Regions from separate parts of the Clostridium sp. 'deep sea' genome, predicted to be linked through region 1. Evidence: predicted binding sites of a transcription regulator. Region 1 holds the regulator's gene; each other region holds the start of a gene.
The links. Region 1 encodes Rex, which represses fermentation and respiration genes when NADH is low (regulators of the CRP and FNR family bind a similar motif). Its sites were predicted from a motif close to ATTGTTAANNNNTTAACAAT; they were not measured.

Region 1 (11,117 bases):
TCCACAATTTATACATCTATCAGTATCAATGTAGGCCTGATTATTTTTAATACCAATTGCTTTAACTGGACATACTCTTACGCAACGGTAACAGTCTCTACATTTAGCTGATAGTGTTCTAAGAATACTTGCAGTTGTTTTCATAACACCCATCCTTTTTCAACTATAATTTACTATCTATAACCTCAATAGCTTTCTCCACAGTACAATGAGTTATAAGCTCATCACCTATTTTTACCACTGGGCCACGTTCACATTTTTCATAACAGAAAGTAGCTTTAATATCTACATACTTCTCTTTACCTGTTATTTTAAGGTGTTCTGTAACTGCTTGCAAGATGTTTTGCGCACCTCTTATAAAACAAGATGTACCAAAACAAATAGACACTGTTAATTGCTTTTCTGTTGCATTTAATTCTTTCGAAATAGAAACATCGTCAGTTTGTATTCTTTTTCGTGGCTGGTAATGAGTGTGTAGTAATTTATGGGCTACATCACTGCCAGGCTTTTGTAATAAGTTTTCATAAACCTCTGTAATATAGGGGTTTTCTTGTGATTTATGAAGCTGTAACATTGTATCATTATCGTATAAACCGGCCGTACGTTTTTCTTTTGTTTGAGTGCAATGAGAGGTAGGCTGTCCGCCACCATTTATACATCCACCAGGGCAAGCCATAACTTCAACAAAGTCATAGTCTTTTTCACCACTTTTAATTTGTTCAACTAACTTATGTGCATTACCCAAACCACTTACAATTGCTAGGCGGAGAGTTTTATCGCCAACAGCAATATTGGCTTCACGCAATCCCTCAGTGCCTCTAACAGTCTTAAACACATAATTATCTGTACGCTTACCAGTTAGTTTTTCACTCGCAAAACGTAATACCGCTTCTGTAACACCACCAGAGTTACCAAAGATTACTCCACCACCAGTTTTAAATCCAAATGGCAAATCAAATGAATCCTGGTCTAGGCTATTAAAATCAAGCCCCATTTCTTTAATCATGGTTGATAATTCAATAGTAGTGATTACATGATCAATGTCTTTACCCAGTTCGCTTTCAAACTCAGGGCGTTTAGCTTCAAACTTTTTAGCTGTACATGGCATAATAGAAACCATTACAACATTATCTTTATCATTCTTGTGATTATTTATTAAATCATTTTTACTAACCACACCAACCATTTGTTGTGGTGATTTGCATGTTGAAAGATTTGGTAAGTATTCTGGATAATACTGCTCAGCATACTTAACCCAACCAGGACAACATGAAGTAAATTGTGGCAACTTTTCATTGTTTTTAAAGCGTTCAATAAACTCATTTGCTTCTTCTAAAATTGTTAAATCAGCACCAAAAGATGTATCGTATACATAATCAAAGCCCATTCTTCTTAATGCTCTAACGATCTTACCAGTTGTTATAGTTCCTGGCTCTAAACCAAAACTTTCACCTAAAGCAATGCGAACTGCAGGAGCTATTTGAGCTATTACCACTTTGTTTTTATTGTGTAAATCTTTCCATACTTTATCAATTTCTGTTTTTGGAAGTAATGCACCAGTAGGGCATACCCGTACACATTGTCCACAGTAAACACACTCAACTTGAGATAGCTTTTTATCAAAACACGGCATAACTGTAGACTCAGCACCTCTAAAAGCAAAATCAATTGCTCCAACATGCTGAATTTCATTACAAGCACGAACACAGTCACCACATAATATACATTTATTAGGGTCTCTAATTATTGCAGGTGATGAATCATCAACTGGCCTGTCAATATAAGAGTTTTTAAATCTAACTTTTTTAACACCTAAACGTTGTGCTAAGCTTTGTAACTGACAATCAGATCCCTTTTCACATGATGGGCAATCTACTTCGTGGCTAGCTAATAAAAGTTCAATAATCATTTTGCGTAATTCTCTTACTTCACCAGTATTTGTTCTCACTACCATACCGGCTTCTGGCAAAGTTGAACAAGCAGGCTGTAAACCTCTGCCTTCAATTTCTACCATACATAAACGACATGCACCATAAATACTCATCTCTGAATGATAACAAAATGTTGGCAAATCAATATTAGCTTTGCGAATTACTTCTAGTAAATTGCGCTCATCGCTAAATGATACTTGTTTGTTATCTATTGTAATCATTAAATTGTTCATCATAGCATATCTCCTTATTGTAAATGATTAAGATTTAATGGCCTTAAACTTACAAGCCTCTACACATGCTCCACACTTAATACAAGTATCACCATCAATAACATGAGGCTGTTTTCTTTCACCAGTAATAGCATTAACAGGGCATATACGTTTACATAAACCACAACCAATACATTTATCTGCTTGAATCTCAAAAGACTTTAAAGCCTGACATTCGCCAGCAGGACATCTCTTATCTTTTACATGGGCAATATACTCATCCATAAAGTATTTCATTGTAGATAATACAGGGTTAGGAGCAGTTTTTCCTAAACCACATAGTGAACCTTTTTTAACGACATTAGCTAACTCATATAGTAAATCAAGTGTGTCCATAGTAGCTCTACCCTCTGTGATATCAGTTAATAAAGCCAGCATTTGTTTAGTACCTTCACGGCATACTACACATTTACCACAAGATTCATGTTGAGTAAACTCCATAAAATAACGAGCTAATTCAACCATACAAGTTCCATTATTCATAACAACTAAACCGCCAGAACCAACCATTGCACCTACAGATGTTAAAGAATCAAAATCTAAAGGTAAGTCTAGGTGTTCTTGAGTTAAACATCCCCCAGATGGGCCTCCAATTTGAACAGCCTTAAAATCTGTTCCACAATAGTTACCATCTTTATCGATAACTCCACCAGCAACTTCACCCACTATTTGCCGTAAAGTTGTACCAAATGGCACCTCAATGAGCCCAGTATTAGCTACATGACCGGTTAAAGCAAATGTTTTAGAACCACTTGAATTTTCTGTTCCATATTTTTTAAACTCTTCATGCCCTAAAGCTAAAGCTAAAGGAATAGTTGAGAGAGTCTCCACATTATTTATAACAGTTGGTTTACCATATAATCCACTTGTAGATGGGTACGGAGGTTTTGGTAATGGCATACCACGTTTACCTTCAATAGAGGCAATTAAGGCAGTCTCTTCACCACAAACAAAGGCACCAGCACCCTCTTTAACTCTAATGTTAAAATTAAAGTTACTGCCAAAAACGTTTTCACCTAATACCCCTGCTTCTGTAGCATCATCAACAGCTCTCTGAATACGTTTTACAGCTAGTGGATACTCTGCACGTACATACACATAACCCTCATCTGCACCAATTGCTTTAGCAGCAATCATCATACCTTCGAGAACGCTATGTGGATTACCCTCCATTAAGCTTCTATCCATAAAGGCACCTGGATCACCTTCATCGCCATTACAAATTATATATTTTTTTTCATTATTCTCTCTGCGAGCAAACTCCCACTTTAGACCAGTAGGAAATCCTCCGCCACCTCTACCTCTACCTCTAACACCACAGTCAGAAATCTCTTTGCAAACCTCTTCCGCTGTCATGTTAAAAATCGCCTTTTTAGCAGCCTGATAACCACCCTTAGCTATATACTCATTAATATCTTCTGGGTCAATAAAGCCACATTTTTTGAGAACAAAACGATGTTGCTCTTTGTAAAATGGAATATCGTCAATTGTTTTACAGACATCGTTGGTTACAGGGTGTTTGTATAACAAACGCTCAACTACATCATCTTGTAATACTGATTTCTCAATGATTTCTTCAACATCTTCTATTTTTGTTTTGCAGTACATAATATTATCTGGCATTATTGTAACTAGGGGTCCCATTTGGCAAAAACCCTGACACCCACTATCTGATACCTGATAACCCTTTTCTTCTTTTTTTAATTTAACAATGGCATTAAGACCGCGCTCATTTATTAAATCAACAAACCTTTTATGAATTTTTAAGCTACCATTAGCTACACAGCCAGTACCAGCACAGATAATAATCCGCTTTATTACACCTACTTTATATTTATCGTAATTAGCTTTTCTTTGAGCTATAGTTAATTTATTCATTTTTTGCAGCCTCCTTCTCTTGTATGTCTATTAACAATTGAACAGCAACTTCTGGTGTTAACAAACCATGAACTTCATCGTTAATAACCATTGCTGGAGCTAAGCCACAGGTACCCAAACATGAAACAGTTTCTATTGTAAACATCATGTCTTTGGTTGTAGTTTCCTTTGTATCTAAATTTAAATGTTTTTTTAATGCACCTAAAATATCTGTTGATTTTTTTACATGACATGCTGTACCATCACAAATTTTAATAACATATTTTCCTTTTGGTTGTAAAGTAAAGTGAGAATAGAATGAAGCCACACCAAAAACCTTTGCAGGCGAAATGCCTAATGAGGATGCAACAAAGGTCATTACTTCTTCAGGCAAATATCTGTATTCATCTTGTACAGCTTGAAGTATAGCAATGAGATTTGTTGGTTTGTGATCAAATTTTTGTAATATTTTGCATACTTGCTCAAAGCTTCTTTGTTTATCCATGAGATACACCCTTTCAACTTCTTTTACTTTCTAGTAACTGCTTTGATAATACCGCTAAGGAAGATGTCATATTTTGATTTTGAACAATAATATAATCAGGAACTTTAAGACGAACAGGTGCAAAATTCCATATCGCTTTTATACCCGATTCTACCATTAAATCACATACCCTTTGCGCCACATTAGCTGGGGTAGTGATTATACCTATTTGGATTTTTAACCGCTTTGTTAGTTTGCTAAATTTTTCTAGGTCATAAATCCTTTTTCCTACATGCATTTTTCCAATCTTTTCAGGATCAGTATCAAAACCAGCAACTATATTAAGCCCATACTCTTCAAAACCTTGGTAGCCAAGTAGGGCTAACCCCAAGTGACCAGTTCCAACTAACAAGGTATCTTTAACATTGTTGTAACCTAAACAATTCTCGATAGCAGTTATTAAAGTCTCAATGTGATAGCCTATTTTAGGTTTTCCTATTGCTCCAGTTACTTGCAGATCCTTTCTTACTTGTATCGACTTCAATCCTAACCCTGAGGCTATAGTTGTAGTTGATACATATTGGTCTTGTTCCTTAAACTTCATTTTTAAAAACTTGTAATAAATAGGTAATCTACGAAGTGTTGGTTCTGGAATAGCAATTAAATCGCTCTTGCATTGATCCTTTCCTACCATCGTTTTCCCTCCTTAAGTACATTATGTACCTAAATAGATATTTTTTTATCGATAAAATTGTATCCATTATAATTTAGATAGTCAATAGTCTTTTGGTAACTTTTTAAGGCAATTGTACTAGTAGAGTTTTCATAAAATGCTCATGTCAAAGTTTGCTGGCTATAAAGATAGCAAATATTTTACAATTAAGATTATTTTTTTGAACTGCTGTTACCTGAACATATAGTATAAATTGCTCATCAGTAGGGAATCACCCTCTGTGGGATTCCGTTGTGGATACTTAGGTGAAGTGTATTAAATATAGTTTATTGAGGTTGATCTATGTAACAAAAAAGGAGCAGTCAGTAAACTAAAAAAATCCATTTACCCAACTGTGCCTGTAGCTATATTCTGGTTTATAGTTTAAGGCAATACTACTATAGCAATAGTGTATATTTAATTGTATTTACTTATTTTAGCATTATTCTCATTATCACTCTCTAAAACATTACAATTACAATAAATTTAACCTATTTTTTATATTAAAATTTGGTACATAATATTAAATTATTGTACCTATGTGCTATACTATTTATGTATAAATATACATTAACGGAGGATAAGCATGAAAAAATCTTTAATTATTTGTTTGTTAATTTCCTTAGTAGCATTAGTTGGTTGTACCCCTAAAGCTACTCCACAAGAGCCTACTATCTATGATTTTACTGCCGAAACCATTAAAGTGAGTTCTCGTGATATAGAGATTCCTGCAATTGTAACTATGCCAAAAACAGATGGAGAAGAAAAGTTTCCTTTAGTTGTAATGGCTCACGGTCATGGAGGAACTAAAGACGAAGCTGGCTCATACCAAACAGTTGCTGAAGGTTTAGCTGCAAAAGGTATTGCTACAATTAGAATGGACTTTCCTGGTTGTGGTGAAAGCACCGAGGAATTTGTTAATAATAACGTAACTAATATGTTAGCTGATATAAAGTCATCATTAAAATACATGTTAGATTTAAACAAAATAGATGAAGAAAAAGTTGCAATTTTAGGCTACAGCATGGGCGGTCGCTTAGCAACATTATCTCTAGAAAACCCTATTTATAAAGCTATTGCAATGTGGGCTCCAGCAGCTACAAATGGTGCAGATAGTTTACAGAGTTTCCTAGGTGGAGAAGAAAGCGTTAAAAAACTATTAGCTGAAGCAGAGGAGAATGGATCTGCCAAGTTTACAACCCCATGGGGACAAGAGCAACTATTAGGTCATAAATTCTTTACAGATATGCAAGAAACAAAGCCATTAGAGCAACTAGCTAAATTCGAGGGTCCAGTAATGGTTATTTATGGAGATAAAGATGATATAATTACTCCAGAGGTTTCTGAAGCTGTTGTTAGCGCCGCTGCTAAAAGTAGCGATGCTAAAAGCCATAAAATTGAGGGTGCTGACCACGGCTTTGGTTTATTTAGTGAAGAGCCAGAGTTAAGTAAAAACCTAACTGATACAACTATTGAATTCTTTGTTAATTCTTTAAAATAGCCAAAAAAGGTTTGTTACATTAATCTAATGTAACAAACCTGTGGTGTATTCTTGCTCACTAATATTGCGAGAATAAGGCAAATAAAATTTAAGGCTATTGTGCTAATAAAATAGTACAATAGCCTGAGTTTTTTAAAAAATATTAACTTACATACTTCTTTTATATATCTCAATAATATCTTCTTGGCTTGCTTTTTTGGGGTTAGTTGCACCACAGGCATCCTTTAATGCGTTAGTAGCAAGGGTATCGAAATCCTCTTCTTTAGCCCCCAACTCATTTAATCCCGAGGGAATACCTATATCTTTTGAAAGCTTTAAAATAGCTTCTATGGCTCTTTTAGCTCCATCTTCGTCACTCAAGCTATTAACGTTTTCACCCATTGCTATAGCAATATCTTTTAACCTACAAGCCTTAACATCAAGGTTAAACTCCTGTACATAAGGTAAAAGAATAGCGTTACATACACCATGAGGCAAGTCATAAAAACCACCTAGTTGATGAGCCATAGCATGAACATAGCCCAAACTAGCGTTATTAAAAGCCATTCCTGCTAAATATTCAGCATAAGCCATTTTATCTCTAGCATTTTCATCATTGCCATTTTTAACAGCTGTTCTTAAGTATTTAGACACCAAGTTAATAGCTTTTAACGCACAGGCATCAGTGATAGGAGTAGCTATTGTTGACACATAAGCCTCTACGGCATGAGTTAAAGCATCCATTCCGGTAGCAGCCGTTAATGATTTTGGCATATTTATCATCAATATGGGGTCGTTAACAGCCATAATTGGGGTTGTATTTTTGTCTACAATCGCCATTTTTATGTGTCTTGATTCATCTGTAATAATAGCAAATCTAGTCATTTCACTAGCTGTACCTGCTGTTGTATTAACCGCCACTAAAGGTAGTTGAGGTTTGTGAGATACATCTAAACCTTCGTAGTCCTTAATACTTCCTCCATTGGTAGCCACTAAAGCAATGCCTTTAGCACAGTCATGAGGAGATCCTCCCCCAAATGAAATTACAAAATCACACTTTTCGTTTTGTAATAAAGCAAGTCCATCTTCAACATTTTGTATAGTTGGATTTGGCTGAGTTTTATCAAATACTACAAAGTCTATATTTTGCTGTTTAAGAACATTTGTAATTTTATCTACAAGTTTTATTTCTACCAATACCCTATCTGTTACTATTAAAGCCTTTTTAAAACCAAGCTCTTTAATATCTTTACCAGCTTCTGCTAATGCGTTTGGTCCCATTACACTAACTGGAGGCATATAAAATTTATAAATACCCACTTGCATTACTCCTTTTTCTTATATTTCACATACTAGTATTAGAGTTAGGGTATTTTACTATTCATGTTTAAGCTATTAGCTAGAGCTATTGTATCTATAGTTAAAATAGCAAAATAATTCAAGTAATTAGGTATTATCTTTTATTAATAATGGAATCTTAAAAACAACCCACTAAAGGAGTAGTTATTATGTTATTAGATTGTAGCGACTTTTATGAAACCGAAACTTCATTTTTATCTAAAAACCTCAATTACCATGACCTCGAACTAAACAAAGCTCAATTGATTGTTAAAGGTTTTGAAAAAGAAATATCTACTCTTTATAATGACCTTATTATAGCTAGAGTTCACAGAGATAATAACTGCTCTTATCCGTTTTCTAAGATAGATTTTTTATCTCATAAACTGCAAGAGATAATTTATCCTCAGTGTGTTCCTAAAATTCATTTTGGGATATTCGACAATAAAGAAGAGCCTATGTTTATTTTAGAACGAGTTCCACTCGATAAACTTCACATAGCTTATAATATTAAAAGACAAAAATACTATCAAGACAACTCTAAAAATTACTATTTTAACAGTGATTTTTTTACATTGTCAGCAAACGATGATATTGATAGATTAGCAAAAGAGCATAATATAAGGGTTACAAACATGCAACATGAATATGCCAATTTTGTAAATAAATATGGAATTGCATTTGATCACTCTCATGTGAATATTACTTGGAACAATAACATCCCAATTTCGGTTGAGGTACATAAATGTCGTAGAGATTATTTATTTAACTTTAACAATTGTTTAAACTATATAAATAGTCTGCCTCAAGATAAAGAGCTAAAAAAAGAAGCACTAACTATTTTAAACAGAATTGAAGAATTACTTTAAAAAAATCCATAACAAAAAGGAGTTCCCTTAACAAGTTTGTTAAAAAAGCTCCTTGATTTTTAGTTTTAGTTGTTTTGAAACATAAAAATATATTTTATGCATTTTTTTTGGTATTATTTATAAAAATTTTAAATAAAGACGTTTAACAATGTCTATCTCGGGAATAATAATACTAGCCGTAACTCTGATTGAGTTACCCTCTCAACCTCCGTTTTACTTTGGGCGCCGTTTAGCGCCCACTTTTTCTTTTAAAAGGTTATTAGTTTAGTATTACTCTTAAGAATAGCTGTTAGTGGTTTACCCATATAAAGAGTTTCTACTCCTAGTTCTTCAAGTTTATCTGTTACACCATAACTATTAGAACATGCTTTACATGCTACAACTTTAACATCAGCCTCTAACATTTTTTTAACATAGTTTTGTAACTCTGGGTCTTCAGCTAATAGCCTTGAAGATGGTCCCCAAATTATTAGCTCAACTTCATCCCACCACTCATACAACTTGGCATTATAGGTGTACATAAACACCATTTTAAGAGCAACTTCACGATCAGCACTAGTCCATAAAACTGCTAATTCGTTATTCATACGTATTCTCCTTAATTGCCATTATGTTAAACAATTTATTTATCTTAATAATTTATTGTAAACGATAGTTTTCAATAGCCTTTTCTAATGCCTCTGTAGCTAAAATAGAACAGTGAACTTTAGGCCCTGGTAAACCACCAAGTTTTTCTGAAATATCTTTTTTAGTAATCTTTAATGCATCTTCAATAGTTTTACCCTTAACCATTTCAGTCATTACACTACTACTGGCAACGGCAGCTGCGCAACCAAATGTTTTAAAAGATACATCTTCAATAACCTCATCTTTATTCACTTTTAAATAAATGCGCATAATATCTCCACATGAAATACTGCCCACTTCACCAACCGCATCTGCATTTTTCAACTCTCCTACATTACGAGGATTTTGGAAATGATCCATAACTATCTCTGTGTACATTATAAATTCTCCATTTCTTTAATGTTTTTTATATATAAAGGTGACATCTCACGCAACTTATTAATTATTGGTGGTAATTGCTGTAAAACATAATCTATATCTTCATCTGTAGTGCCTTTACCTAAAGTCATTCGTAAAGACCCGTGTGCTTGCTGATGATCCATGCCCATACTCATTAAAACATGTGAGGGATCTAACGAGCCAGATGTACATGCTGAACCACTAGATACCGCAATACCAACTAAATCTAAGCTTAAAATAATTGATTCTCCTTCAACATACAGAAAACTCATGTTTGCATTTCCCGGTAGTCTCTTTGTGGCATGTCCATTAAGAATAACCGCAGGAATACTTTCTTTAATGCCAGTAATTAATCGATCTCTTAAACCTGTTAATCGGGCTTGAGTTTCATTTAACTCTTTAACTGCAAGCTCTAAAGCTTTAGCCATACCTACTATTCCAGCCACGTTTTCGGTACCAGGTCTTACTTTTCGTTCCTGTCCTCCACCATGTACTACAGGTTTTGGCCTTACACCTTTTCGAGTATACAAAGCACCTATGCCTTTTGGTCCATAAAACTTATGGGCAGAGAATGTTAACATATCTACACCTAAATCATCTACATTTACTGGTATACTACCAACAGCCTGAACAGCGTCAGTATGTAACCAAACCCCTGCTTCTCTAGTATACTTGCTAATTTCTTTTATTGGCTGAATAGTGCCAACTTCATTATTAGCAAGCATTAAAGTCACTAAAATTGTATCTTCTCTTATGGCATCTTTAACATCTTGGGGGTTAACTAAACCAAATTCATCTACGGGGATATATGTTACATCAAATCCTTGTTTCTGTAAATAATGGCAGGTATCTAAAACACCATGATGTTCTATTTGAGAAGTAATAATATGTTTGCCTTTATGCTTTTTTGCTTCTGCCGTACCCAATATAGCAATATTATCTGACTCAGTACCACCACCAGTAAAAAATAACTCTCTAGCATTTGCTCCTATTAAGGTAGCAATTTGCTCTCTTGCATTTTCTACAGCTATGCGAACTTCACGCCCCCATTTGTGAATACTACTGGGGTTTCCCCATGTTTCTGTATAAAAGGGAATCATTGCTTCTAGTACTTCTTTACGAAGTGGTGTTGTTGCACTATGATCTAA
Region 2 (11,117 bases), 1.5 Mb from region 1:
GACTTATGAAATTTGTTATTGCAGGTTATTTATGATTGCTTCAGCTACTCTTATGCCATCTACCGCAGCGGAGATAATTCCACCTGCATAACCAGCTCCTTCACCGGCAGGGTAAAGCCCTTTTACATTGCTTTGAAAGTTAGAGTCTCTAACTATTCTTACTGGTGCTGAGCTTCTGGTTTCTACCCCTGTTAAAACCGCATCGGGATTATTAAATCCCTTTATTTTATTGTTCCAAGCTACAATTGCATTTTTTAAGGTTTCGATTACATAACTTGGCAAACAATCTTTTAAACTCGTTAATTTAACACCTGGTCTATAACTTGGAGTTATGGACTTTAATTCTGTAGAGGGTCTGTCTGCTAAAAAGTCTACTACTAGTTGAGCAGGAGCAAAATAATTACTACCGCCTATTTTAAATGCCAACTTCTCATATTTTTTTTGATACTCTACTCCCGCTAAGGCGTGATTGTTAGCAAAATCAGCTGTTGTTACCCCCACTAATAAAGCACTATTTGCATTTTCTTTGTCTCGTGCATAATAACTCATACCATTTGTGACAACCTCTTCTTTTTGGGATGAAGAAGCAACAACAACTCCACCAGGACACATACAAAAACTATAGGCTGACCTGCCATTTTTATCGTGGTATTTTAGTTTATAGTCTGCGGCTTCTAAATTTTTATGACCTTCATATTTACCATACTGTGATTTATTAATATCACTTTGTTTATGCTCAATACGAACCCCTATTGAAAAAGGTTTTTGCTCCATATAAATATTATTATTATATAGCATTTCATAGGTGTCTCTGGCACTATGCCCTATTGCTAATATAATATTGTCACTTTTAATTAATTGGTCATTAACTTTAACTGCTAAAACTTTCTTTTCTTGAATAATAATATTCGACACCAAAGTGTTAAAGCGTACTTCTCCACCCAAGTTTATAATGTGATTTCTGATATTTTTAACAACTTGTCGTAATAAATCTGTACCAATATGAGGTCTATAGCTATACATAATGCTCTGAGGAGCCCCAAACTGCACAAAAGTCTCAAGCACGTATCTACACCTATTATCTTTAATATTAGTTGTTAGTTTTCCATCAGAAAAAGTGCCAGCTCCACCCTCTCCAAATTGAACATTAGTTAAAGGATTAAGTTTACCACTCTGCCAAAACTCTTTTACTTGTTTACTACGACTCTCTACATCAGCACCTCGTTCTAGCATAATAGGTTTCAATCCTGCTTTTGCCAATATGAGCGTTGCAAATAAACCACATGGACCACTTCCTATAACAAGTGGTCTATTTTTTAGGGGTTTAGTAATTTTATTAATTGAATAATTATTAAGTTTTGATTCTGCTACATCAGCAAATTTCTTTTTTAAAATACTCTTTTCATTTTTTAGTTTTACATCTACTGAATATACAAATGACTCTTTATTTTTTCGAGCATCAAGTGACTCTTTATAGATTGATAAATGAATAATTTGATTTTGATTTATTTTGAGCTTTTTACACAGAGCCTGTTTTACTTGCCCCCTATGCTCGTATGAAACCCGAATATTGCTAACTCGAAGCATAATATCGCACCCTTAATTTTTTAATGTTATTCTATCACTAATGTGATTATGGAACAATTATTAAGCAATAAAGAGCTAAAGGTAATTAAGCCGTTTAATAATATATTTAAATAAAGTAATAATACTAAGAATTATTTTATTTGCATTAACAGTATAAATATATATTGTAGTACACATAAATTTAATTTATAATAATATATAGTTTGTGATACAAAATAATATAACCTGAAAAGAGGTATTTTAATGAATAGTATAGATTGTCGTGGACTAAATTGTCCTCAACCTGTTATAAAAACTAAAAAAGCAATTGATGAGTTAAGTAATGGCTCTATAATAGTAGTTGTTGACAGTGAAGTTGCTAAGAATAACGTATTAAAGCTTACTAAAAAGCTACAATGTAGTGCCAAAGTTGAAAATAAAAACGGAGAGTTTCACATTTCCATAACTAAAGGTAAGGCATCTGCACCTCTACAGCAAGTTATTGCAAATCCTAAAACTGTAGATAATGGAACGGTAGTATTCTGCATGAGTGATGTATTTGGAGTTGGTGATGACAAGCTTGGAAAAGTATTAATGAAGGCTTTTTTCTATTCACTCACCCAGCTTGAAACTGCTCCTAAAGCTATTGTGTTAATGAATAGAGGTATTAACTTAGCCTTAAAAGAATCTGCTGTAATTGAATCTCTACAAGAACTTGATAAAAAAGGTGTTGAGATACTAAGCTGTGGAACTTGCTTAGATTTTTATCACCAAAAAGAAAACCTAGCAGTTGGTGAAATAACTAATATGTACACCGCTACAGAGGTATTAAATGAAGCGGGAAAAATAATTAGAATATAAGAATATAAAAATTGACGCCTTTGTGGCGTCTTTTTTATATTGGAGAGGATTCGCCTTTGGCATTATGGTTTGGGTAGTTGATAAATCAACTACGGAGTGGGTTTGAGCTGACGCTCTGCACGGTTTGGGCTCACTTTCGTTCGCGGATTAGTTAGCTGGTAAACATCACGCCACATGAGCAAAACAAAATGCGTACATACCATTTGCAAAGCAAATCTACCCCACGAGCTTTAAGCGAGTCAACCCCGTATTTCTTAAGAAATACCCACCCCGCAATTCCGTGCAGGAAAGCCCACACCATTTGCGTAAGCAAATAAAATACGATAAAATATATCTCGATAGTCGAAATATTGAGGAGAAATAGATAATGAGCTCAAATGCTGCAAATAGAAAAGAAAGTGTGTCTAAGTTAGTAGTTTTATCGAAAAAAAATATGCCTAAGGCAATAATGCTTTTAGCATGGCCTATAATTGTGGAGATGTTATTACAATCTACTGTGGGTATTGCTGATGTTGCTATGGTAGGTAGACTTAGCCCAGCTTCTATTGCTGCTGTTGGTTTAGGAAACCAGTTTATAATGTTTTTATTAACTGTTTTTGCAGCTATAAGAACAGGGGTAACCGTTTTAGTAGCACGTTTAGTTGGAGCTAATGATTATAATGCAGCCAATAATGTAGCTCGTCAGGCATTAGTTTTAACAGGCATTTTTGGTAGTACTATTGCTATTATAGGTGTGTTCTTTCCAGAATACGGCTACAAGCTTTTAGGCGCTAAACCCGATGTAATAGCTGTAGGCATTGGTTATATGCGGTATAGATATTTAGCAACGCTTTTTGCCTGTACAATTATGGTAATTACTGGTATATTAAGAGGCTGTGGAGACACCCTTACTGCAATGAAAGTAAATGTTTGCGTTAATTTAATTAATATAGGATTTAATTATCTTTTAATTTTTGGCAAATTTGGTTTTCCTAACTTAGGCACAGCAGGAGCAGGTGCAGCAACTATGATAGCCAGATTTATAGGCGCCTTTGTCATGCTTTGGGTTCTTTTTAAAGGAAAAGCTGGAGTTAAGCTACATATAAATGATAGCTTTAAATTAGACTTAAGCATTTTAAAACGCTTAATGAGAATTGGCATACCAGCTGGTGTTGAACAAATTTTTATGCGTGGTGCACAAATTTTGTTTACAATAATTGTAACAAATCTTGGCACAGCATTATACGCTGCCCACCAGGTTGCTTTGCGAGCAGATTCCATAGCCTTCATGCCAGGTTTTGGCTTTTCGGTAGCAGCAACAACCTTAGTAGGACAAAATTTAGGTGCACAACAAATAGACGAGGCTAATAAAGCAGGAAAAATAACTATGTATATGGCAATTGGATTTATGTCGGCGTTAGGTTTACTTCTCTTTATTTTTGCAAAGCCCATAACCATGATTTTTAGTGATGATAACACGGTAGTTACAGCTGCTGCCCAGGCATTACGAATAATATCTGTTGGCATGCCTTTTATAGCAATATCAAGAGTAACTGCTGGAGCTTTAAGGGGTGCAGGCGACACAAAATTTGTAATGTGGGGTACTGGTGCAAGCATATGGGCAATAAGATTAGGTTTAGCTTATATATTTGTTAATAAACTAAATATGGGACTAAATGGTGCTTGGCTAGCGATGTGTTTAGATAATGCCTGTAGAGCAGTAATATTTTTGGCCAGATTTTTGAATGGAAAGTGGCGAGATATTAGGGTATAGAGTTAGGAAAATGGTCGCGTACAGGCGACCATTTTGGTTTGGGCTTGACCTTTGGTCTTCGCGGAGTGGGTAGTTGACAAGTCAACTAGGGGTGGTTAACCCTATGGGTTAAGGATTTGGCTATCACGGGATTAAACAAAATAAACTATACTAGTTACTTTAACTATGTCAAATTTAACTTCACTACAATTATACAGTTTGATAATTATTACTATTAATAACACAAAAGAGGCTGACAATCAGCCTCTTCATTATTTCAATTAGCGATGCAAAGCGAGCATAAACTCCGTGAATCAAAGGTGAACCCCACCGCGACACGAAGTAAGCCCAATCCGTAATTCAGTTATGAATTACCCACCCCATATTTAGAGTGAAACGAAAAATATCCATACCGTGATTTTGCCTTAGGCAAAATCACCTGCTACCAGCTACTTCCGCCTCCACCGCCGCTACCGCCACCTACTGAACCGCCGCCAAAACTACTTTTACCTCCGCCAGACTTTGGCGCTGGCATAGAAGTCATGGTATTTTGCATACCAGTAAAGCTACGGGTAAGTCTACGGTGGAACAAGTAAGGTGTAAATGCTCTGCCATAGTATCCTTGATACCATGATGGTGGCTCTAAAGCTATTTTTTCAAACTTTTTAGCCCATTTATCACTAACACCTAATACCATAGCGTAGGCTAAAGTATTATAAAAATACTCTGGATTTTCATCTACAAGTACTTCTAGTCTATCCTTTTCTGCATGTTCTAAGAAGTCTTTAAACCCTAGAATTTGCTCCGAACACATTATTCCATACTCAGTTCTTTGGGTCATGATAAAAGCAAATAGATTTACAGTAGCACAGGCTAAAATCATAAAGGCTATGTTCACAAAACTAAACTTACCTACTAATGACAATATATATCCTATTGCTAAGGCAGGTACAACTGAAAATACAACACCAAGTATTGATTTTATTGTGAATCCTAATCCCGGCTTAGCCTGTTCTCTAAAGCTTATTACTCTCATAAAAAAGGCAATAGAAAAGCTTATTAAAACCGACACACCAAATATGGCCAGTATATAAACAAATTTGCTGTAGCTAAATTGAATAGCTGGGTACAATATGGCATAGAGCATTAAAATACAGGGTACTATTGATAATAAGTGATACAAACCCTTTAAAGTACTGCTTTTACTAGTATATAATCTGTTATTACCTTTAAAATGTTTAGCAACACTATTTTTTGTTGAATTAATCACTTCATAAAAACTGTTTTTTAAATCTTCACTACTAACTTTATTACCATCACCATATGAATCAAATAAACGTTTAAACATGATTTGTTCATACATACGCATACTGTCATCCGCTTCTTTAAGTTTAACTAATGTAAAGTCCTTGCTTTTCTCAACTTTATCATTGTCTGGATTACCTTCAATAATCTTTAAATAGCCTTTTGAAGCCCATAATATTATAAGCGATGTAATGTCTTTATTATCTACTACGCCATCAATTATATAGCCGATTTCAGCAGATGTCATTCCGTTTGGAGGATAGAATTGCACAGGAGCAAAAAGCTCTCTATCTCTTCCGTGTTTTCTCCATGAGAAATAAGCTAAAGCTATTAAGATAGCAGAGGCTATATACGCAAAAACTTTAATAATACCAGCCACTTTATTTAAGTCTTTAACATTTTCATAGTAACCTTCTGGTAAATTTAAGGCTATGGTAACACCCTCGTTTGCCCTTAATGAACCCTTAACTTTTCCAGTAATAATATTACCATTCACTTGATAATCTATCTTAGAGGTACTCTCACTACCTCTATAACCACTGGTTATATTAACCTTACTCTCATCAAAATCCTTTGGCATGGTTATTGTAAACGTAACATTATTAATAGTAGTATCCCACTCTGTTCCAATTATGTTGTAATAAAACTCATCATAATCGTTAAATAAGTCTTTGCCTACTATATAATGGTATTTAATATTGTAGTTCTGTTTTCCTCTAACAAACTCATCTGGGTCACCGATTTTAATAGAAACATAATTAGATTTTGCATTAACATCATAGGGTGCACCCTCTACTTTTATATCCTTAATTAAGTTTCTGCGTTGTTTGTTACTGGTTGGGATATCTCTTTTAATCCCATGTTTAGGATATTTAAAGTTTGCTTCTATTTTTTCTACAATATCATAACTATTATCATCATTAACGGTAATCTCTACATGATAAGTATCAATTTCATAATCATCTGTTGCAAATGCAAGCTGAAATGTTAACAATATTACAATTGCTAACATTAATACTTTTATGCTTTTTCTATTCATAAGCTAGCCTACTTAAAACTTAACTTGAACGTTTTGTCTCTCAGTTTCGGCTGCTCTAAAGTATGCCTCTGTTTCAAAACCAAATATCTTGGCTACAAACACATGAGGAATTACTAAACACTTACCGTTATATGATTTAACAACAGCATTGTAGTATTTTCTTGATTGAGCTATTTCATCTTCTATATGACCCAATTCATCTTGTAATTTATTAAAACCTTCATTGGCTTTTAATTCTGGATATGCTTCTTTTAAAGCAAAAAGTTGTTTTAAACCTTGTGTAATCATATTGTTACTAGCCTGAATTTCTTCCATAGTACTTGCAGACATACCAGCATTACGTGCTTGAATAACTTTCTCTAGGGTCTCACTTTCATGTTTAGCATAACCCTTAACAGTTTCTACAATGTTAGGTATTAAATCATACCTCTTTTTTAAATACACATCCATAGTTGAAAAGGCTTCTTTAACTTTTTGACGAAGTCTTACAAATCCGTTATAGCTTCCCATTACAAATAATACTATAACTGCTACAACACCTATAACAATATATTTTATCAATTTATGCTCCTCCAGTATCTATTCATTCAGTTTTTCAATTATATTTAACAATAATTTTGACGATTTTTCAATGTTTATATGAGTGATTTCATTGTTTTGGTCATTATAGCCCTCTATAGCTTTTGGAATCAGTACATAACCACTAGGTATTTTAGCTGGCAAATAGTTAATATACTTTACTGTATAGGACTCTAGTAGATGATAGTTGTAATTAAGCTTAGATAAAACCTGTTCCAAAATTTTAGTGACACTTTTATTAAGAGTATGAACTGTACCCTCTTCATCTCTTAACTCTTTAACAATAGCTATGCTATTAAACTCACTTAGCTCTTCGTGTTCAACAATTTTAGTTTCAAAAAAATAAGAAAGATTATTGCTATCAATTTTATCTTGTGGTTTGGCCACACTGTTAGGGTTTATTATAAGTCTCACACCATAATTAAATGTTATACCACTATTTTTAATGATATTTAAACACTCTACACTACTAAAAATGCTCGAAATATCATTAATGAGGTTGTTTTCACTACTATTTCTAACACTATTGTAAATACAAATATACTTACTATGATTTTTGGGATATTGAACAATTATATTTTTATCTTCACCCTCATAATAATACAAGTTCATCTCAGCAATTTTTGAAACATACCACTCTAAAATACTATAGTTAACTGATTTTTCACTATTTTTATTCCTAATGCTAACATTTTTTTCACTTGGACCTTTACAATTATTGTACAATATAACCATCTCTCTTTCATAAAATGTACTAGCCTAACTATCCTCCTTTTTAAATTACTATTTATAGGTACATTTTTTTATGATAGTTTAAACAAATCTATTAAATGGCTACTTTTTTATACCCTATTTGCAATAGAACTAAACAGTTACTACTATGTAACTACTAAGAATTAAGCCTTAAACAATTAAGGGGAGTGCAATTAATGTGCGCCCCCCAACCTTAATTTTTAAGTTAAATAATCTTAATTAATATTCAATTTAATTGCTAATTTCTCTAACATATCTTTAGTCATTGATGTTAAATCATACTTAGGATTCCAGCCCCACTCAGCACGTGCCGCACTATCATCTAATGAGTTAGGCCATGAATCAGCAATGGATTGACGAACAGGATCAACATCATAAGTCATTTCAAAACTAGGAATATGCTTTTTAATTTCATCGGCAATGTCATCTGGTTCAAAACTCATTGCTGTAATATTAAAGGCATTATGGTGAATTAACTTGCTTGCATCAGCCTCAGATAATTGAATAATCGCATCCAAAGCATCTGGCATATACATCATATCCATTTTTGTACCTTCAGCTATAAAGCTAGCATATTTACCCTGTTTTAATGCATCGTAGTAAATATGTACAGCATAGTCTGTTGTTCCTCCACCAGGTAGTGTTTTATATGATATTAGGCCCGGGTATCTCACACCACGTGAATCCACACCAAACCTCTTGAAATAATAATCACACAACAACTCTCCAGCTACTTTAGTTACGCCATACATTGTGGTAGGTCTTTGTATTGTATCTTGTGGTGTTTGGTCTGGAGGTGTTGATGGTCCAAAAGCTGCTATTGAGCTTGGCGTAAACAGTGTTGCACCTGTTTCACGACAAACCTCTAAACAATTATATAAACCACCCATATTTACATCCCATGTTAAGTTAGGCTTACTTTCACCAACTGCGGATAGTAGTGCAGCCAAATGTACAATATGATCTATATCATACTTCTTTACTACTTCATGAATTCTCTTACCATCTGTTACATTAATAATCTCAAAAGGACCACCATCTATTACTTCAGCAGGTCCTTCTTTTTTAATGTCACTAATAACAACATTATTTGTACCGTAAATACTACGCATACGAAGTGCTAGTTCAGAACCAATCTGTCCTAAAGCACCAGTTATTAAAATATTTTTCATGTTTTATCCCTCCACAATTATTTTGTGTCTGTGCTTATTTTAACCTAAACCAAGTTCTGTACCAACCACTATAGCGATATTTTTTTATTTTTTTTACAACTATTTACCTTAACTGTACTAGCTTAACCTCTATCAGAATTGTATATAGAAGTATTGTATAAGCGTATAATGGTTTTATTATTATAAAAATGTAAGAATTATCATCTGCTAATCTGTTATAATAATCAAAAATAGGGATAACTTATGGGGGAAATATTTATGAAGTATTTTTTATCGATTGTCTTAATTTTGAGTCTCTTGTTAACAGGTTGTACAACTAAACAAGAGACCTTACAATATGATGTTATTGTAGTCGGTACTGATCCAGAGGGTATTGCGGCAGCTGTTACAAGTGCCCGAGCAGGAGCTAAAACATTACTTATTGACTCTCGTGAAAAAGTTGGGGGTTTGTTTACCTTAGGTTGGCTTAATTTTTTGGATATGAACTATAACAAAGATAGTGATGTTCTTTTAACACAAGGTATTTTTAAAGAGTTTTATGATCGAATTGAGGGGATTTCTTTTAATGTTAAAACAGCCACAGATGTATTTAACAACATGATTAAGAATGAACCTAATCTGGATTTAAAACTTAAAGCATCTAGCATAACTCCTACCCTAAGCAATAATAAAATTACAGGCATTAGTGCAGAAATTGGTAGTGGGCAGTTTATATATAATTGTAAGCAGGTTATTGATTGCACTCAAAATGGAGATATAGCTGCTATGGCAGAAATTGAACACACTTTAGGTCAAGAAGATATAGGTGGACCAAGTTATGGTATGGCTGTAACCCAAGTTTTTAAAATAGGCGGAGTAAAAATTGAAGATTGGACTAGACTAAAAGACTTTTTAAATACAGACGATGACCCCAATAGTGCTGCTAGCAAGAATTGCGCTTGGGGGTTTGCCAGATTTTACAATGATTATCAGCCTAGCCAAAAAAATATGCAGTTGCGTGGTCTTAACATAGCCAGACAAACAGATGGTTGTATTATGATTAATGCATTGCAGATATTTCAGATTAATCCTTTAGACCCTAAAAGCATTGAATCTGCTAAACAAAAAGCTAATATAGAGCTAAAAAATATTATTCCATTTTTGCAAAAAGAAGTACCCGGCATGGAAAATATTAAACTTTTAGGTGTAGCACCAGAATTATACATTAGAGAATCTCGTCATTTTAGTACAGAATACATGCTAACTTTAGATGATGTGCTTGAAAATAAAGACTTTGAGGATAGAATTGCGCTAGGAAGTTATCCAGTTGATTTGCAAGGAACAGCTCCCGGTGAGGATGTAATAATAATAGGAAATCCTTTACAATACTCCATACCTTATCGTTGCATAGTACCACTAAAGGTGGACAATCTCTTAATAGCAAGCCGAGCAGCTGGTTATAGCTCACTTGCTCATGGCAGTACACGTATGGTACCGGTTGGAATGTGTGTTGCCCAAGCGGCTGGTAATGCTGCTGTTATGGCAATTAACAATGACATTACGGTAAGGGATATCGCGAACAATGCTAACTTAATTAAGAGCTTACAGTCTACATTAATTTCACAAGGTGCTTATCTACCAGAGTTTAATATAGATACTAGTATTATGAGTGATCCATACTACAATGGTTTGAAATTATTACGAAAATACGGTTTAATTCAGGGGCGTTATAATAACAATTATAGGCTTAATGATAAAGTAACTGTTGGCGAATATCAAAATACCCTTAAGAGTTTAATTAAAAACGATAAATGGAATATTACAGCTATCGTTAATGATGAATTAAGCACTGAGTATTTACTTAAAAAAAATATTCTTAATAGCTTTAATCATGAAGCTAAAATAACTGAGTTTTTAAACAATCAAAGTGTTTGGACAAACCATAAAGATACTCAAGCGATTACTAGAGGTTTAATGGCTGAAATCCTTTATTTATGTAGTACAATCATAAAATAAGCCAAAAATATAGTAAAACTGTTGACAATAATAGCATGATATATTAAACTTCTGGTAATATTATAGTAACAGCTATGAAGGATACAGTAGTTAGTAGTGTAACATTTAGAGAGCT
Region 3 (11,117 bases), 600 kb from region 1:
ACTTCATTAAAGAAATTTTGAGTAGATTCGTTTATGGAAAAAGGCAAACCAACTGGCTTTAACATTGGAATAGCTATTGCTAAAAATACTAAGATATATATAATTCTTCTATCTATATTCATTAAAAATTTCATAATATATAATCCCCCTACTCTTCTCCGCCACCAAGGTGGCCTCGTTCTATACCCATTAATATACGGATGCCTAATGCTATAGCACCAATACCTCCACCTATCATTATTCCACGTTGGGCAGCCATATTAGGTACGTCCATAATCCAAGACTTAATCACTGCAAATCCCGACCACAGTGTTTCACCTATGGGGGCATTGCCTAACATAACAATTGTGGCAGCTACAAGTAATATAGCTGAGTCAATAGAACGAGCTGTAAAAGCGCGATAGGCAGCAGAGGCAATCCAAAAAGCCAATAAGGCAAACATTGTAGAGCCTAAGGGTGTCATTATATTATTAAAACCAAAGTTATAAATTTTGCCAGCAGAGGTATCTACAAATCCAATTATTGATTGAGCTATCATTACTAAGAGTAATGCTATAGAGTTGTACCACTCCCCCCTGTGAAGCATAACACGGCGAATATGCACACGAATAAGGTTAACGGCAGCTAATCCTAATGAGAATGAAGCAATAATTGTTCCCCAGTTTTGAATTTCAGTTGAGGCTTTGCTAATAAAGCCTATCGAGAAAAAACCATCAATTATTATTATTAAAGCAAATACAAAAGTAACCGCTATCATTACTGCCTGAGATTTCATAGTTTTTCCCCCTATATATTTAATAAGTTAGCTATTAGATTACTGCCAAAAGTTATGCTTAAACTACCGACTACTAAAATAGCAATTACAAAAAACTTACAGACATCTTGTCCTGCTATACTACCTACTTTTACAGGGTTGCCAGAGGCAATTGCTCCTGCAGCGTAGAGTTCTTCACCAATTAAAACATAGTCACAAGAGGCTACAAAAAACGGAATTTGGTGAATATTAGCTGAGCCAGCTACTTGTATAGCACCAGCATGAAAACCTGCTTCAGCAATCATGAGAGATTCAGCCCAAAACGCACCTAGTAAAATACTGGCTGCAGCTTTTTCACGCTGAATGATTCCCATTACAGCCGCAGCATAAGCGAACTGCTCACTAGATAAATACTGCACACAATCTTCGTTAAAGCTCTCAAGTGAACCTTCTGACATATAAGCTTGTTTAACAACCTCTTCAGCAAATGGCAATATTACTGGCCTACAAATAGACACAAATAACTTTGCACCATAACGGGCAGTTAGTTTAGCAATCATGCCAAGGGTTTCTAATCCAGCAAAGGTTTGAGATGCGGTAACTCCCGAGAGATCTGCAATTCCTGGTGAAAAGTGAATCATTCTTCCCATCTCGGTTGCCCTGCCAACAGCCTCTTCAATTGCATCTAAGCCAGAAATATTACGAATGTTATATACAAGGCCATTTTGAGCTCTTTGTATTTTATAAATAATGATAGTAGCAATAACTATTAAAGATAGAAACTGAAATACAACACCTGTTTTCATAAGTAAGCTCCTTCCCAAAAACTTATTTATTTAATAATTAGAGAATTTTATTTATAACTCAGTTAAATTTTTATCACTCCTTTTGATGTTAAATTGTAAAAATATATTTTAATCTTGAACATTCAATATCACATTGTGTAAATTATCTATAAATATTTAAATTGAGCTAATTTTATACATTATGCTATTACAAAAAAACCAGACTCTGTAGCCCGCTCTTTAAATCTTTATTTATAATGTATTAAAAAATAAACAGCACAATAATAAAGTGAATTATACTTTAGCGTGTTAAAGAATTTTCAATATTAAGTAGGCATTATACGGACTTATTTTAGGATTGTCAACACTTATTTTGCATAAATATTAATTCGTTAATAGAAGTATATTAGTATAATATTATTGTAATAACAATAAACTGTATTGTTACAGATTATATAAAGCTCATATACTAGCCATATACATACTGTATATATGCATTATATATACATAACAATTGTGTAAAGGTATTATTTCATTTTGTTTTTTTTGGTAAGTTAGATGCCATATGCAGGACGACACGTTGGGGATGTGGTGGATTTGTAATTATATTATAAAAGTAAACGAACGCTGGGGACGGGTGCATTTGTGTTAATTTATATATTTACTAGGCACTATACAACGGGATGGCACAGAGGCACATCCCCTACCAGTTTTGCTTTTTAGGTGATTTATTTTTTCTATTGGATTGGTAAGGTTTTTTGTTTTTATGGTTATTTTATTTTATATGCCATATACAGGACGACACAAGGTCGTCCCCTACGAAAAACATTGGTAGTATGGATACATTTGTGTTAATTTATATATTTACTAGGCACTATACAATAGGATGGCACAGAGGCACATCCCCTACAAATTTTGTTTTTTAGATAATTTATTTTTTCTATTGGATTGGTAGGGTATTTTGTTTTTTGGTTGTTTGAATTTGATGTCACACGAGGTCGTGCCCTACGATTATATCAAAAAAAATAGTATGGATGTTTTTCACCCACACTATTTATTATAGAGCCTAAATATTGGCATATAACCTTAACTAACTGAAAGTATCTTATTTCCGTGGCTCACAAAATTGAGCCTAGATTAAGGAATAGCTAAAATCTTTACAAAGATAATATGTATAATATATCTTTGTGAAGATTTTTGCGTATGACGCAAAGATAGGTTTAATTATGGGAGCGTCCTTTTTAACTCATTATCTTTCTACTATTACGGTAACACCCATACCACCACCAACACATAAAGTGGCTAAGCCGCGTTTTGAGTCGCGTTTTTCCATTTCATGTAGTAATGATACTAAAATTCTTGTGCCACTGGCGCCGATTGGGTGACCCAAGGCAATAGCACCACCGTTAACGTTTACAATATTCATATCTAGGTTTAAATCTTTAGCTACTGCTAATGATTGAGCTGCAAAAGCCTCGTTGGCTTCAATTAAATCCATATCACTTAACTCTAAGCCTGCTTTTTTAAGGGCTTTTTGTACAGCTGGAACTGGTCCGTAACCCATTATTGATGGATCTACACCAGCTGAGGCATATGCCTTAATTGTTGCTAATGGAGTTATTCCTAATTCGTCTGCTTTTTCTTTACTCATAACAACTACTGCTGCCGCACCATCATTAATACCAGAGGCGTTAGCTGCTGTTACACTACCATCTTTTTTAAATGCTGGTCGTAGTTTTGTTAATTTATCAGCAGTAACCCCTGCCCTTGGGAATTCATCTTTATTAAATACAATAGGATCGCCTTTACGTTGTGGGATTACAACATCTACTATTTCAGCTGCAAAGCGGTTTTCGGCTAGGGCTTTTTCAGCTTTTTGTTGACTATTAGCAGCAAACATATCTTGTTCTTCTCTAGTTAAGTTGTGTTTTTGTGCTAGATTTTCAGCTGTAATACCCATATGGTAGTCATTCATTGCACACCATAAACCATCATTAATCATGCTATCTACTAATTTTCCATTACCCATTTTATAGCCAAAGCGAGCTTTAGGTAATAGGTAAGGGGCTAGACTCATGTTTTCTGTTCCGCCAGCTACTACTATGTCAGCATCACCTAACATGATAGATCTAGCAGCTAATATTACTGCTTGTAAACCAGAGCCACATACTTTGTTAACTGTCATGGCAGGTACTTCTACAGGAATACCGGCTTTAATAGCAGCCTGACGAGCTACGTTTTGACCTAAGCCAGCTTGGATAACATTACCTAAAACTACGTCTTCAACATCAGTAGCTTGAATCCCCGCACGCTTTATGGCTTCTTCTATAACAATTTTAGCTAATTCTACAGCTGATACATTTGCTAAAGTTCCATTAAATTTACCAATAGCTGTTCTGGTTGCACTTGCAATTACAACTTGTTTCATGGTTTGTTCTCCTTTTTTGTTTATCCGCAGACGACCAAAAGTCGCCCCTACAATATGGTTTTAATTTTCAATGATATATCAATATTTCGCTTACAACAAAAGTTATAAATAAATATGTTAAAGTTTCATTTTTTTAAGGTCATCAGAAATTATTAATTTCGCTTCTGTTAACTCTTGAACCTGTTCTACTGTATAGTTTGGATTTATTTCTGTTAAAACTAGTCCCTCTTTTGTTACTTCAATTACAGCTAACTCTGTTACTATAAGATTAACCTGATTAGCTGCCGTTAATGGAAGTTTACAGTTTTTTAGTACTTTAGCTCCACCTTTTTTTGTGTTATGAGTCATGGCAATAATTACTCGCTTAGCACCAGTAACTAAATCCATTGCGCCTCCCATACCTGGCACCATTTTGCCTGGTATCATCCAGTTTGCTAAATTACCTTGCTCATCTACCTGTAAGGCCCCCAATACAGTTACATCAACATGTCCACCTCTTATGAGGGTAAAAGAGGTTGCACTATCAAAAAAACAGCCACCGGGAAGTATTGTAACAGGCTGTGCACCGGCATTAGTTAAGTCTTTATCTTCTTTTCCTTCTGCTGGTTTACCACCTAAACCTAAAAAGCCATTTTCGGATTGAAAGATTACATTTACACCCTCTGGTATATAGTCTGCAACCATTGTTGGCAAACCTATTCCTAGATTAACTACATCTCCACTTGCTAATTCTTTGGCAACTCTTTGAGCAATTATTTCTTTAACACTCATTATTATTGCTCCTCTCTAACAAGGTAATCAACTAAAATTCCGGGAGTCATTACTTGATCTGGGTCTATCTCTCCCACCTCTACAATCTCACTTACTTCAGCAATTACGATATCTGCTGCTGTAGCCATAAGTGGGTTAAAGTTACGAGCTGATTTACGATAAACTAAGTTGCCATTTTTATCTGCTTTATGGGCTTTTATTAGTGCCACATTGGCTCTTAAAGGTAACTCTAATAAATAATCGATACCTGCTATTGTCATTTTTTGTTTACCTTGCTCTACTACGGTGCCTACTCCAGTTGGGGTTAAAAAGCCACCTAAACCCGCTCCACCAGCACGTATCTGCTCGGCAAGTGTTCCTTGGGGAGTTAGGATTACTGTTGTTTCACCACTGTTTAGTTGAACCCCTGTCTCTGGATTAGTTCCTATATGACTTGTGTATATTTTTTCAACTTGTTTATTTAAAACCAATTTGCCTACACCTTTATCAGGAAAACCGGTGTCATTACATACAAGAGTTATATTTTTTACGTCTTTTTGGGCGATTCCATCTATTAATGTTTCAGGTGTTCCAACTGCCAAAAATCCACCCACCATAATTGTCATTTCATCTTTTATATGTTTTAAGGCTTGCTCAGCTGATATTATTTTACTCAAAGTATTTACCCACCTTTTCTTAATAAGCGTAGAAACCATGTTTTGTTTTGCGCCCTAATAATCCACCCCGAACCATCTTTTTAAGAAGTGGATGAGGCCTGTATTTATCTTCACCAAACTCAGTGTGTAGTACTTCCATAATAGCTAAACATACATCTAAACCAATTAAATCACCTAAAGCTAAAGGGCCTATAGGATGATTTGCACCTAATTTTAGAGCTGTATCTATATCTTGGGCACTAGCAACCCCATCGGCATAGATGCCAATAGCTTCGTTAATCATTGGTATTAATACTCTATTAACAACAAAACCGGGTGCCTCAGCTACTGGTACTGGTGTTTTTCCTAGTTTATTAGCTAACTCAATAATGCTATTATTTACATCTTGTGATGTTGCTAATCCTTTAATTACTTCTACTAATTTCATTACAGGAACAGGATTAAAAAAGTGCATGCCTATTACTTTATCTGGTCTATTAGTAGCTTGTGAAATTTCGGTAATAGACAATGATGAGGTATTTGTAGCCAAAATGGTCTCTGGTTTGCAAATTTCATCAAGCTCTTTAAATATTACTTTTTTAATATCCATCTGCTCAGAGGCCGCCTCTATAACTAAGTCACAGTCACTTAGTTCTTTTAAGTTTGATTTAGTTTCTAGTAATGCCAGTGCTTTATTTTTATCCTCTTCTGTCATTCTTGCTTTAGCAACACTCTTATCAAAACGTTTAGCTATGTAAGCCTTGCCAGCCTCCGCATACTCAATTTTTATATCACATAAAAGGGTGTTAATTCCACTGGCAATAAGGATTTGAGCAATGCCTCTACCCATTGTTCCTGCACCAATTACAGCAATTTTATTAATCATACTTCTCCTCCAATTAATTTTATTATTACAGTTATACACCTCTGCTACCTAGCAGGCGGTATATAACTGTTCTGTTTTATTTACTCTTAAACTTTGGTGAGCGTTTTTCAGTGAAGGCTAACATTCCTTCTTTTTGATCTTCTGTTGAAAAACATAAAGCAAATGTGGATGATTCAATTTGACTAGCAGTGTTATTTTCAACATAAAGGCTTTTGTCAATTGCCATTTTTGCATATCGTACTGCTAACTGGGCTTTATTAGTGATATTGTGGGCTAATTTCATTGTTTCAGGCATGAGTTGATCTGGCTGATATACCTGATTAACTAAACCAATTTTTAAGGCCTCATCTGCCTTGATATATTCTCCTGTAAATATTAATTCTTTTGCTTTAGCAGCCCCTACAATAGCTGGTAATCTGTTTGTGCCACCAAAGCCAGGTATTATTCCTAAACCAACCTCTGGCTGACCAAATTTTGCTTTAGCTGAAGAGATTCTTATATCACAGGCCAGCGCTAACTCGCAACCACCGCCTAAAGCATAACCATTTATGGCTGCTATACTAGGTTTACATAAAGATGCTATTCTATTAAATACTCGGTGACCTAGTTTTGCGAATCGTCGGGCTTCTTCAGAACTAAACTCTTTCATTTCACTAATGTCTGCTCCGGCTACAAATGCTTTTCCTGCTCCGGTTATAACAAAAACAAAGATATTGTCATCTGCAGCAATTACTTCTACAGCATCTTCTAGTTCAACTATAGTTGTAGAGTTAAGGGCGTTTAAAGCTTTGGGTCTGTTGATAGTTACAAGTGCAACATGATCCTCAATTTCGAGCTTAATATTTTGATAATCCAAATACTACTCCTCCTTTATTAGTGTCGTTTATGTCGTTCAAGATTTGATGGCTCTAGGCTCAATGCTTCATCTTCAAAGAGCTTTTGAATACCTATTCTAGACTCATTAAAGTGCTGTTTATGATCACATGATGTACATGGATTCACATAATCTGTTGGTTGGCTATAGGCACTAATTACTCCTTCATAGTTACGTAAAATTACTTTATTTCCTACGCGTGATATTAAATATTGTGGTCCTACAGGAATCTTGCCACCACCACCTGGAGCATCTACTACAAATACAGGTACAGCGTAACCTGAAGTATGTCCTCGTAACATTTCGATTATTTCAATGCCTTTATCTACCGAGGTACGAAAATGGCTTATGCCAGCAGACAAATCACACTGATAAATATAGTATGGACGAACTCTATTTTTAACAAGTAAATGAACTAGTTCTTTCATGATATATGGGCAATCATTTATGCCCCTAAGTAATACAGATTGATTACCAAGTGGAATACCAGCATTAGCTAATAATGCTAAGGCCTCTGCCGCTGGTTTGGTTATTTCTGTTGGATGATTAAAGTGGGTATTTAACCACACAGGGTGATACTTTTTTAGCATATTAACTAAGTCTGGTGTTATTCTTTGAGGCAACACTACTGGCGCTCTTGTACCAATTCTAATGATTTCAACGTGAGGAATGCTTCTTAACTCACTAATAATGTACTCTAAATAATCATCACTAACTAATAAGGCATCTCCACCAGATAATAGTACATCACGTACCTTTGTATTTGAGCGAATATAATTAAAAGCCTTTTGTAAATCTTTTTTAGGACGAGCTTTATCTAATCCACCAGCATACCTTCTACGGGTACAGTGCCTACAGTACATAGAGCACTGATCTGTTATTAAAAATAAAACTCGGTCCGGATAACGATGGGTTAATCCTGGAGCTGGGGAGTCTGCATCTTCATGTAACGGATCCAACATATCATGGTCACTAATATTAAGTTCTTTAGCTGTAGGAACAGCCTGCATGCGTACTGGGCATTTTACATTTTCGGGATCCATAAGTGTTGCATAATAGGGTGTTATAGCCATTCGTAGTGTTTTTAAACACTGTTTTATACCTTTAATTTCGTTATCTGATAGGTTAATTATTTGCTTTAAAGTATCTATGTCCGTAATTCTGTTACGAACCTGCCACTGCCAATCATTCCACTCTTCGGCTGTAACATTTTTAAAAAGTTCTATATTTTTGTAATCACGCATTCTCGTACCTCCTAAATACTATACGTTAGTTGTGTGTTATGCCCAAAATTTTTCGTGCTTCTTTAGGTGTAGCTATCTCTCTATCTAATTCATTAGCTATCCGCACAATTCTCTCTACTAGTTCAGCATTACTGGTAGCAAGTTGTTTATATCTGTAGTATAAGTTGTCTTCAAATCCAACCCTTACATTTCCACCTAAAACAATAGCCATAGTAGCTAAAGGAAGCTCTGCTCTACCTATTCCAGCCACAGTCCATGTGCAATCTTTAGGAATTGACTCTACTAAGTGCAGCAGGTTTTTAGCTGTACCTGGAATAGCACCAGGTACACCCATTACAAAATCAAAATGAAGTGGCATTTTTAGCAACCCTTTTTTTACTAAACGTAAAGCGTTTTGAATCATACCTACTTCAAAGACCTCTATTTCAGGCTTAATAGCTCGCTCTTTCATGACAGTAGCAAATTGTTCTATATACTGAGGGGAGTTATAAAAAACTCCATCTCCAAAGTTAACTGTTCCTCCAGTTAATGTTGCCATTTCTACATCTAACTCAAGGGGCTGCATACGCTCTTTTGCAGTCATGCCTACGGCTCCTCCGGTTGATGGCTGAACAATTATATCTGGACATTTTTCTTTTATTAGTTTTATTGTTTCTGCAAATATTTCTTTACTTTGAGTTGGTTCACCATTTTCATCACGTACATGTAAATGAATTATTGAGGCACCTGCTTTATAACATCCATAAGCAGCATCTGCTAACTCTAGTGGTGATAAAGGCATGTTTGCATTGTCTTTTTTATAGGCTTCTGCCCCACAAATAGCAGCAGTTATAATTAGTTTCTCCATTGTAATTTAACCCCTTTGTAAGTCTTTAGGAACAACACATGTTCCACTTGCTTTACATACTACAATAGGCTCTTTTAAAACATTACAGGCTGATGGTTGCTCTACAATATTGGCAGAGCTTATTACTTTTTTAGCAACAAACTCCATCTTTCTAGAGCTATTTCCTTGTTTAGTAATTGTGCCAGTTGCTTCAATATAGTCTCCTGCATAAACAGGGGCTTTAAACTCAACATTATCGTAGGCCACAAATAATCCTTCATCGCCATCATTTCTAATTAGTAATTCGGTTGCTACATCACCAAATAGCTGTAGCATTTTGGCTCCATCTACTAAATCACCAGCATAGTGGGCATCATGAGAACTCATTCTCATTCTAATCATTACATCTTTCATAATTGACCTCCCCATTTTTAGTAAGTATTTAATCTTTTATCTAGTTCAACTGCAATATAAGCAGCTACATCAGGTGGTAACGAGCCAGGACCAAATCCTGCATCATAACCAAGCTCTGCGGCCAATTCATGTGAAATACGAGGGCCTCCAATGATTAAGATAGTTGAGTCATCTAATCCTTCGGCTTGTGCCATTTCAATAAACTCTGTTAGGTTATGAATATGAACATCTTTTTGAGTAACAACTTGGGATATTAGTATTACATCTGCATCTATTTCTTTGGCTTTTTTAATTAAGTCATGGTTTTGAACCTGACTTCCTAAGTTATAGGCTTCCATCATGGGGTAACGTTCTAAACCATACTCCCCGGCATATCCCTTCATATTCATTATGGCATCTAAACCAACAGTGTGCGCATCTGTTCCAGTACATGCTCCTACTACTACTACTTTTCTGTTTAATCGTTCTTTAATAAAGTTATTGATTTCGTAGTAGCTCATTTTTTTAACATTAACTTTGGGTACTTTAATTTGGGTATAATCAACAGTAGCTTTTGCTGAGCCATATACAACATAAAAACTGTAGTTTTCGCCTAAATCATGATAATGGGTAACCTGAACTTCTTCCATGCCCATCTTTTGTACTATTTGTTTAGCAGCCTCTTTGCCTTCATCTCCAGCTGGTACAGGCAGGGTAAAAGATAGTTGAACTTTTCCATCATTTAAGGTATCGCCATAGGGCATTACTTTGCTTAAATCTAGTTTCATTTTAGTATTCCCCCTTAAGCTGTAACTCTTCTTGCAGTAGCTTTATAAATGGATTACAATAGTTGTTAGCTCTTTTAATAACACCAGATAATCCTTTACCACCCTCTGGGGTGCGTTTAACATTTGCAAACATACCACGAGATAAAGCCTCTTCTATACCTATACTCTCAATATCCTCAAGCATTTCACAGGCCTCAAAAATAACCTGTTTTGCTCTTGTTTGAATAATGCCACCATCTTTAAAGCTAATTTCATCTCCCAGATCTCTTGCAGTATTCATTACATACTTTGAGTTCTGCAGAGCTATAGCTCGGTCTTGCATAAATGGTGTATGAATAGCCTCTGTTAACATTCCCAATAAATGTATTCCTTGACCTGTTAAAACTGAAACTAGGTTAAATAAGGCATCTTGCACTTGACCTTTAAAGATGTCTCCTGTCATATATTTTGTGGGAGGCATATACTTTAAGGGACAGTTAGGAAAGAGTTCACGTGATAGCTGAGCCTGGGCTATTTCGTAAAGCAAACCATTCTCGATGTTTGGATTCATTTCAAAGGCATGACCTAGTCCCATTTGCTCATGGGGTAAACCCGATAATAAGGCTAACTGTTCATTAATTAACTGAGACGCTGTAACAGTATGGCCCTCTTCAAAGGCATCAGCAGTTGTTAAATAGTTATCTTCACCTGTATTAATAACTACCCCAGCATAGGCGTTAATCATACGTGAAAA

Region 2: a site for Rex is predicted at 9,088-9,107, ahead of IMX26_RS01620 (L-threonine 3-dehydrogenase). Genes of this name have one in related genera too.
Region 3: a site for Rex is predicted at 4,031-4,050, ahead of IMX26_RS15260 (acetyl-CoA C-acetyltransferase). Genes of this name have one in related genera too.

The regions. Positions count from the first base shown of each region.
Region 1 is NZ_CP063353.1:2,673,822-2,684,938, reverse strand. It holds gene IMX26_RS12420 ([Fe-Fe] hydrogenase large subunit C-terminal domain-containing protein) at 1-144, opposite strand, end outside; gene IMX26_RS12415 (NADH-dependent [FeFe] hydrogenase, group A6) at 164-2,164, opposite strand; gene IMX26_RS12410 (NADH-ubiquinone oxidoreductase-F iron-sulfur binding region domain-containing protein) at 2,192-4,081, opposite strand; gene IMX26_RS12405 (NAD(P)H-dependent oxidoreductase subunit E) at 4,074-4,565, opposite strand; gene IMX26_RS12400 (redox-sensing transcriptional repressor Rex) at 4,579-5,238, opposite strand; gene IMX26_RS12395 (alpha/beta fold hydrolase) at 5,843-6,757, shown strand; gene yiaY (L-threonine dehydrogenase) at 6,905-8,062, opposite strand; gene IMX26_RS12385 (hypothetical protein) at 8,245-8,943, shown strand; gene IMX26_RS12380 (DsrE family protein) at 9,192-9,530, opposite strand; gene IMX26_RS12375 (iron-sulfur cluster assembly scaffold protein) at 9,583-9,948, opposite strand; gene nifS (cysteine desulfurase NifS) at 9,948-11,117, opposite strand, start outside.
Region 2 is NZ_CP063353.1:338,193-349,309, reverse strand. It holds gene IMX26_RS01650 (FAD-dependent protein) at 16-1,587, opposite strand; gene yedF (sulfurtransferase-like selenium metabolism protein YedF) at 1,831-2,427, shown strand; gene IMX26_RS01640 (MATE family efflux transporter) at 2,795-4,180, shown strand; gene IMX26_RS01635 (DUF2207 domain-containing protein) at 4,602-6,503, opposite strand; gene IMX26_RS01630 (LemA family protein) at 6,516-7,064, opposite strand; gene IMX26_RS01625 (hypothetical protein) at 7,083-7,808, opposite strand; gene IMX26_RS01620 (L-threonine 3-dehydrogenase) at 8,051-9,007, opposite strand; gene IMX26_RS01615 (FAD-dependent oxidoreductase) at 9,266-11,002, shown strand; T-box leader at 11,068-11,117, shown strand, end outside.
Region 3 is NZ_CP063353.1:3,270,437-3,281,553, reverse strand. It holds gene IMX26_RS15275 (hypothetical protein) at 1-134, opposite strand, end outside; gene IMX26_RS15270 (hypothetical protein) at 149-775, opposite strand; gene IMX26_RS15265 (DUF6754 domain-containing protein) at 787-1,560, opposite strand; gene IMX26_RS15260 (acetyl-CoA C-acetyltransferase) at 2,789-3,967, opposite strand; gene IMX26_RS15255 (CoA transferase subunit B) at 4,085-4,738, opposite strand; gene atoD (acetate CoA-transferase subunit alpha) at 4,741-5,394, opposite strand; gene IMX26_RS15245 (3-hydroxybutyryl-CoA dehydrogenase) at 5,414-6,259, opposite strand; gene IMX26_RS15240 (enoyl-CoA hydratase-related protein) at 6,336-7,115, opposite strand; gene ablA (lysine 2,3-aminomutase) at 7,133-8,377, opposite strand; gene IMX26_RS15230 (3-keto-5-aminohexanoate cleavage protein) at 8,403-9,224, opposite strand; gene IMX26_RS15225 (hotdog fold domain-containing protein) at 9,231-9,617, opposite strand; gene IMX26_RS15220 (OAM dimerization domain-containing protein) at 9,635-10,384, opposite strand; gene IMX26_RS15215 (lysine 5,6-aminomutase subunit alpha) at 10,386-11,117, opposite strand, start outside.